Regions from separate parts of the Exiguobacterium sp. HSB13 genome, predicted to be linked through region 2. Evidence: riboswitches for the same ligand, from Rfam matches in the RefSeq annotation. Region 2 holds a riboswitch; the other holds the start of a gene.
What was found. Region 2 has a riboswitch for S-adenosylmethionine ahead of ACZGCQ_RS14395 (LLM class flavin-dependent oxidoreductase). Riboswitches for the same ligand answer to the same signal wherever they lie in the genome.
Positions count from the first base shown of each region.

Region 1: linked by a shared signal. The riboswitch ahead of ACZGCQ_RS13670 (Na+/H+ antiporter NhaC family protein) and the one ahead of ACZGCQ_RS14395 (LLM class flavin-dependent oxidoreductase) in region 2 are both predicted to bind S-adenosylmethionine.

Region 1 is NZ_JBUZOM010000003.1:13,486-17,676, forward strand. It holds gene ACZGCQ_RS13655 (histidine phosphatase family protein) at 1-39, opposite strand, end outside; gene ACZGCQ_RS13660 (alpha/beta hydrolase) at 57-1,046, opposite strand; gene ACZGCQ_RS13665 (metal ABC transporter solute-binding protein, Zn/Mn family) at 1,216-2,229, shown strand; SAM riboswitch class I at 2,299-2,403, shown strand; gene ACZGCQ_RS13670 (Na+/H+ antiporter NhaC family protein) at 2,485-3,795, shown strand; gene ACZGCQ_RS13675 (hypothetical protein) at 3,839-4,042, opposite strand.
Region 2 is NZ_JBUZOM010000003.1:162,399-166,589, reverse strand. It holds gene ACZGCQ_RS14410 (DUF817 domain-containing protein) at 1-133, shown strand, start outside; gene ACZGCQ_RS14405 (DUF2325 domain-containing protein) at 221-1,486, shown strand; gene ACZGCQ_RS14400 (DUF975 family protein) at 1,550-2,188, shown strand; SAM riboswitch class I at 2,299-2,401, shown strand; gene ACZGCQ_RS14395 (LLM class flavin-dependent oxidoreductase) at 2,476-3,534, shown strand; gene ACZGCQ_RS14390 (ATP-grasp domain-containing protein) at 3,531-4,191, shown strand, end outside.

The DNA.
Region 1 (4,191 bases), 150 kb from region 2:
ATCCGTCTGACCATGCCGCACTAAACAAATTTCAGTCATGTCTCTGTCTCCCTCATTTAAGAAATATGACTGATTGTATCATGTTTTCCATTCGGAAGTTGTCGCGGTGGCAACAGTAGCACCTGACAGGTGAAACGCTCAATTCGTTCGAGCAATCGCTCGATCTTCAATGGATTTTCCGTCTGAGCAAAACTGGCAAGCGAATGGGTACCGTTCGGAAAAGAAAATAAACGGACATCAGCTCCGACATCGGCTCCTTTTTCGACGAAATGGAGTGCTTGCGAAAAGGGAACGATTGGATCTTTTTTGCCATGCAAGAGCATGATCGGTGGGGCATCCGAAGATAGGTGTGTGACCGGTGAGACGTGTGTCATCAGCTTGCGCCATTCTTCCCGTCCACCCTTATAGAACTTAATGTGGGCAATCCAAGTCTGAATGAAATTAAACAATAAAAAATTCGTCGGCGGATATAAAGCGATGACACCACTGACCAATGGCATGTGGCGTTCATCACGCTCTCCGACAAAAGCAGTTGGGGCAAGTGCCGTCGTCAACATGAGTGCGGCTCCGGCAGAGTCTCCCCATACCATCATCCGTCCTCTTAAGATACGAAGGTCCTCTGCTTCCTTGTTCAAAAAACATAACGCATCCCGTACATCCTCGAGGTTATCCGGAAAATAACTGCCCTCTTCGAACAAACGATAATCGATGCTACAGACGGCAACTCCGAGTTCAAGTAGGCGGTCGACGATTGGACTAAAGCAGAACATATCGTCCCGTTCTCCACGAACGAATGCACCACCGTGTGCGTAGATGGCAATTGGAAATGGTCCTTCCCCCAGCGGATAATAGAGATCGAGCTGTAAGGTGCGGTCCCCCACCTGTTTATAGATGAGTGTCCGCGGTGCAAGTTGTTTTTCTGTGAGTGGCAAGGCGGGTTCGGTCCACCGAAGTAATGCACCGTAATTGTTCCAGATGCTCGCTCCCGCTGCTGCTGTCGTCAATAATGCAGCTCCCCCCATTAGCCATGCAGTTTCACGTTTCACTTGATCACCTCCAAAAGACGTGCCAGTTTCTTCACTTTATTATCCTTTTACCCCGTTTTAAAAGAAGTCGAACGTCTTGGTATTCGTACTTGACGCTTCATCGGTGTTCCGCTATAGTGAGAAAGTCCAAATCGGAATAGTTACGTTTTAATAATGGAGGTATCATATAATGAAAAAAATCATTCCTGCTTTAACAGTCGCCTTCGCGAGTGCAAGTGTCCTCGCGGCTTGCGGATCAAATACCGATTCATCGACTTCAGATAGCAAACAGACAGAAGTCTACGCATCAACGTTTGCGACGGCTGCTATCGCCCGCGAAATTGGTGGCGATCAAGTCAATGTCAAAATGATTGTCCCACCTGGAGCGGATCCCCATTCTTACGAACCAACATCAAAACAACTCACTGAGATTGCTAAAGGAGACTTGTTCCTTTTAACGGGTACGACGCTTGAGCCGTATTCGAAAAAAATTCAAGAGAGCCTAAAGGGTACAGACGTCCGCTTCATTGAGACGAGTAAAGATGTCAACTTACTAGAATCGGATGCTACACTTCATGCACATGAAGAAGAGGGGCATACAGAAGACGAACATGCCCACGAAGAAGAAGGGCACGATGATCATGCAACGGATGAACATGCGCATGAAGAAGAGGGTCATGACCATGGAAAATACGATCCACACGTCTGGCTCGATCCTGTCAACGCGAAAGCAATGGCACGCTCGATTACAACTGCCTTATCAAAAGAAGTACCAAAAGACAAAGCAACATTCGAGAAAAACTTAAAAACGTTCGATCAGCAAGCAGATGAATTGGACGAACAATTCAAACAAGCGGTTGCTGACGGATCAAAAAAAGAACTTCTCGTCACACATGCCGCATACGGTTACCTCGCAGAACGATATGGTTTCACGCAACTACCGATTGCGGGAATCTCTCCTTCCGATGAACCGTCACAAAAGCAACTGGCTGCTTTAGTGAAAGAAGCACGGATGCATGATTTGAAATACGTCGCGTTCGAAGAGACGGTCTCACCTAAGGTCGCACGTGTCATCCAAAAAGAAATCGGAGCTGAATCCGTGACGATTCATAACCTAGAGTCGGTCACGAAAGCACAACAAAACAGTTCTTATTTCAAGTTGATGGAAGAAAACGTCCAAACATTGAAACAAGCACTTCAGTAAAGTACAGTTGACACGCGTTACTCAATACGGTACGGTAAGAAACGTGTTTTACAACAATTGAATGACTTCTTTTTATCGCGAGAAACGGAGGGACTGGCCCAATGATGTTTCGGCAGCGGACGATTTGATTCGTACTGTGCCAAATCCAGCAAGCGAAAGCTTGAGAGATAAGAAGAGCGTCTTTATTTCATAAAGACCTCCTTCTTTCTTGCGAAGGGGTCTTTTTTTGTATCTTTGAGAAACGAGGTGTCAACAATGAATGAAACGATCACGCCTAACAAATGGGCACTGCTTCCCCTCGTCGTATTCCTGGTCCTCTTCATCGGAGCCGGGATCTTCTATGGCGACTTTTACAAATTCCCGATCCTCATCGCTGCATTGATCGCTTTGATCTTTGCTGCAATCACGACGAAAGGATCCATCAATCAAACGGTTGAACGAATTGCAACGGGTGCCGGAAATCCCGATATCATGATCATGGTCTTCATCTTCTTATTAGCCGGTACGTTTTCTGGAACGGCAGAAGCAATCGGTGCCATCGATGCGACCGTCAATGCTGCTTTGACGTTCCTCCCTCCATCACTCCTGATGAGTGGTCTGTTCGTCATTGCCGCCTTCATCTCGATGGCAATGGGAACATCGACTGGAACGATTGCTGCACTCGCGCCGATCGCCTTCGGTATTCATGAAGCGACAGGCATCAACGTTGCGATAGCAGCGGCTGCTGTCGTTGGTGGATCGATGTTCGGCGATAACTTGTCGTTCATCTCGGATACGACGATTGCTGCCGTCCGGACCCAAAAAACGAACATGCGTGATAAATTCCGGACGAACTTCATGATCGTCCTACCGGCTGCTATTTTGACGGTCATCTTGCTCGCATTCGTGTCTGGTTCTGGTGACGTCGTCGAAGCAAAAGCATTTGAGTTCTATAAGTTGATTCCATACCTTGCTGTCATCGTCCTTGCACTATTTGGCGTCAATGTCATCCTTGTCCTTATTGGTGGTACTTTGCTAACCGGTATCATCGGTATGATCGATGGTAGTTTCGGCTTGAGTGGCTTCGTCCTCTCGATGTCTGAAGGAATGATGGGCATGGCGGAGATCTCCATTTTGACGCTCCTCATGGGTGGTCTCGTCAGCTTGATTACGTTCAACGGTGGAATCGCCTTCTTAAAAGAGACGCTGACACGCAAGATTTCACAGCGTCGCGGTGCCGAATTCAGTATGGCGGCACTCGTCAGTGCGACGAATCTTGCGACAGCAAACAATACGATCTCGATTCTCGTCGCTGGACCACTGGCAGCTGAAATCGCCGATACGTATGAAGTCGATCGCAAGAAATCAGCGAGTATTCTTGATATCTTCTCTTGTGGGATTCAAGGCATCATTCCGTATGGAGCACAACTATTGATTGCAGCAGAATTGACGAAAACGGCTTCTCCTGAACTGATTCCGTATCTGTTCTATCCATTCCTCCTCTTCGTCTGTGGATCAATCGCCATTTTCTTCGGCTTGCCACGCATGAAGAAGACAGCGACGAAGCAAGAAAAAATTTCTTCGTAACCATAAAACAGGTCCAATCGCGTCGACGATTGGACCTGTTTTATTATTTTTTCTGCTTCGCTTGTCGTTCTAAGATTAAATAAGCAATTGCCGGAAGCGGGAATTGAACAAGTCCAGCGCCTCCCCAAACCCATGGATTACGTCCTGATTTTCGCGCACTAAGAAATAGACCCACTGCCTGCGTTACTAACAAGGCGCCAATACTAAGCCAAGTACATTTGGATAACTTTTTATTCTTTTGAGCCATCTTTTCTCCCCCTCTTTTAACACACGATTAAATCTCATGGTTCTTTTCTATTTTACCGTATTTTATTCCTCCATGAGCATGGAAACGGACGTCTTCGTTCGTTCATGCTAAACTAAACGAGCAAATCTAAACTACGTTTTATGAGGAGG
Region 2 (4,191 bases):
AGGAGGCTGGGCAGTCGTTGATCTTGGAAAATTGTCTTCTTGGTTCCTGCTTGTGATCATCACGGTTTTAATTGTCATCGTTGCAAAATATAAGCGTCAGGATCCGGCTGTGGAAATTCAGCAACGTACCTAAATAAAAAAACAACCCGGTTATTTTTTTGAACTACTTCCACGTTTTTTCGTTGCTATAGTGAAAAAAACGCAAAGGAAGTGGTTACGGATGATGCAACAGGTGTTGGAACGAGCAACTGAATTGGTACAGATGAAATTAGCAGTCGTGGAGCGGTATGAAGATTGGCAACTCTGGCTCGACGAAGTGAACGGAATCGACGAATGGGTCAAGATGTCAGCGTATTATGCACCGCGCGACGTTCAAGAAACACTAGTCATCGACGAAGTGAAACGAGAGAAACAGACCATCGTAATGCCACCACAAGTACCTGTCGAGCCAGTACGCACGCAACGTTATGCCTATACGTTTCAGCGGGGGTTAAAAGGCGGTACTTTACTAGAATGGTCCGGCAGTCATATTTCAGAACGAGACGTCCGCGATTGGAATCTCGAGCACGGCATGGAAGTCCGGGTCCGTGTCGATCGTCAGGATGATCAAAAAACGATGTGCCGTGTTGAAGCCGTCGTCTCGACGGAGCGAATGAGAGAAAATCCGGAACGTGTCGTGTTTGAACAAGCTATCGTCAAGGCACATGGAATCATTGAGGAAACGGTGAATGGTCCACTGCAAGATGAGTCGGGCAGACCGTTTTATTATGTCGTACCGGTAGAAGACATGCGCTATTTCCGACTAGAAGCAGGACAACTCGTCGATCTCGTCATGTGGCGCGGACGGAAAGATACACTAACGATTGCTTGGAAACATCCGTTCACGTATGAAGAGCCGATCGTCAACACATCATCAAACCGTCCATCTGAGGTCAAGCAACCGGTAGTGAAGACGCCTGTGACAACGAAAAAGTCAAATCGGTATGCACGAAAAATGAAACGACAAACGGTGCCGAAAGCTAAAAAAGCGCAGCGTCGCATTCGCATTCAAAAAGAGCAAAAGATTGAACCCATCGTGACGACAGCCGTCCCTGGACAATTGATGGACTTCATCGATAAGACACCGCTAGATTTCACGCGCTTCACAGGAATGCGTCTCATCATCGTTGGAAACGAACAACAGACCGCTGTCTATCGTGAGTTCTTTGCGCCGACGGGGATCGAATTGATTCATCTAGCAGGGGACGCACAGTCCGCGAAAAAGATTGCCTGTCTCGCCAAAAAGACGGATGCGATCGTCGTCGTAACGAGTCGCGTTTCTCATGCGGCGAGTGCACATGTCATCGCGCAGGCGAAAAAGCATGGTATTCCATTCGCGATGGAACGGCTCGACGGTCGACGCTCGTTATACACGGCGTGTGAACGACAGCTTAAGCGTGCCTGGCTCAACCAGCAACGAGACGGGAAATTATTGAAAAAAGAGTGAAACATTAGAAGAATTCGACCGTAAAGTAAGGTGAGAACTTATTTTTCAAGGAGGACCTTACTCATGTCATCTCAATTAAAAAAAGCAGCGAAGGAGTCGCTTAGCGGTCGTTGGGGATTTGCCATCCTCATGTTCGTACTGTTTTCTATCATCCAGAGCGTTCCGACGTTCATCGGACCAGATCCTAACGAAGATCTAAATGCGATGAGTGCGGTCAGTATCATTCTTTCGATTTTATTGATCCCAATCGCAGCGGGTTGGACGTGGGTCGCGATGTCGCTCGCACGCAATGAAGAAGTCAAAGTAGCTGATTTGTTCGAGCCGTATAAAATCTTCGGAAAAGTCATCGGCGTCTCGATTGTGCAAGCGGTCTTCTTATTCCTATGGACACTACTTTTGATCATTCCAGGGATCATCAAGTCGTTCTCTTACCTGTTGACGTTCTACATCCTTCGAGATGAACCATCGGTCGGTATCCTCGAGGCGATCACGCGTTCACGCCAACTCATGGATGGTCATAAGATGGAAGCATTCTTACTCTTCCTATCATTCATTGGTTGGGCATTACTTGTGATCGTTACACTTGGTCTTGCTGTCTTATGGGTTGGACCATACTTCAGCGTCACAATGGCAAAATTCTATGATCGTGTTCGTGGTGAACAAGCACCAGAACCAACATCAGATTTCGTCGCACCATATTAATACCGAATCCCGACATTGCGTCGGGATTTTTCTTTTGGAATAAATCCGATAGGAAAAGACGGTTTAATGGTTGCTTTAGTTCACTGAATTCTGTACGATGAATGCAACACATCTTATCTAGAGAAGTCGAGGGACTGGCCCGAAGACACTTCAGCAACCCCGCTACGGCGGAAGGTGCTACTTCCAGGAAGGGATACCTTCCGAAGATAAGAGCGGACAGGACAAGATACCGTCGCTCTTTTCGAACTTCGAAAAGAGCGTTTTTTTATGATAAGGGGGACGATGGAGTGGAGTATGGTTTTTGGTTACCGATTTTTGGGGGATGGTTACGTAACGTCGAAGATGAACAGATGCCACCGACATTCGATTATGCAAAACAAGTCGCACAAACAGCAGAACGGATCGGCTTCTCGACGACGTTGATCGCGGAATTGAACTTGAACGACATCAAAGGTATCAAGGAACCGAGTCTTGAGGCATGGACGACGGCAGCTGCGATTGCTGCAACGACAGAACGCTTAGAAATCATGACAGCGGTTCGCCCTGGGTTCCATAATCCAGCGACGACGGCGAAGATGGCGGCAAACATCGATCAGTTGAGTGGTGGACGCTTTACGCTCAACGTCGTTTCGGCGTGGTGGGCAGAGGAAGCCAAACAATACAACGGTATCTTCACAGCACACGATGAACGCTATGCTCGGACGAAAGAATTCGTTACGGTCATGAAAGGACTATGGGCAGATGCGTCACCGTATAGTTTCTCCGGTAATCACTACACGATCGAGCAGGCGGAACTTCATCCGAAGCCCGTCCAGCGTCCAGGCATCAAGCTCTACGCTGGTGGAGAGAGTGAAGCTGGAAAGCGGACAATCGTCGAACACTGTGACGCTTATGTTATGCATGGGGGCACTGTTGAAGAAGTAGCCCATAAAATCAACGATATGAAAGTACGCCGTGAAGCGACGGGACACGAACCGCTCGAGAGTTTCGGTCTTGCTGCCTACATCATTTGCCGGGATACGGAAGAAGAAGCACTGCTTGAGTGGCAACGCATTACGGACGTCAAGGAAGACAGTGCCGGTTATGCCGGTTATCAGGATTTCATTAGTAAATCGCAACTGGAGCAACAGGTCGAGCGAAACGATTATTCCGTCTCGAACCGTGGTCTACGACCGAATTTGATCGGAACACCAGAACAAATTGCAGAGCGCATTCTAGCGTTCGAAGCCGTTGGTGTCACGTTACTCTTATTACAATTCTCACCACAACTCGAAGAAATGGAACGCTTTGCTCGTGACGTAATGCCACTGGTCGAAGCGAAACGAAAGGTAGGTCAACAATCATGACAAAAATTCATATTCTCCACGAAAACCAAGAATGGACGGACCATCTCATCAAACGTCTCGAAGAACTCGAGTTACCGTATGAAGAGTGGCATCTAAATGAAGGAATCGTTCCACTCGATGAACTGCCGCCAGAAGGTGTCTTTTACAGCCGTATGAGTGCCTCTTCGCATACACGCGGGCACCGTTACGCGCCGGAGTTGACGGAAGGGGTCCTTGCTTGGTTAGAAGAACACGACCGGACTGTCTTTAACGGAACGCGTGCGCTTCGTCTAGAAGTCAGCAAAATCAATCAGTATACGGCACTACGTAAAGCAGGCATTCGTGTACCGAAGACGACGGCTGCCGTCGGACGCGATCAAATCGTACAAGCAGCAAAAGAGATCGGCGTTTCGTCATTCATCACGAAACACAACCGTGCCGGAAAAGGTCTCGGCGTCCAGTTATTCCACTCGATTGAAGCACTTGAAGCTTATCTCGATGGTCCGACATTCGACGAACCAGTTGATGGCATCACATTGATTCAAGAGTATATTCAAGCACCAGAACCGTACATCACGCGTTGTGAGTTCGTAGGTGGAAAGTTTGTCTACGCGGTCCGAGTCGATACGTCAGAAGGTTTTGAGCTTTGCCCAGCAGATGCATGTGTGATCGACGACT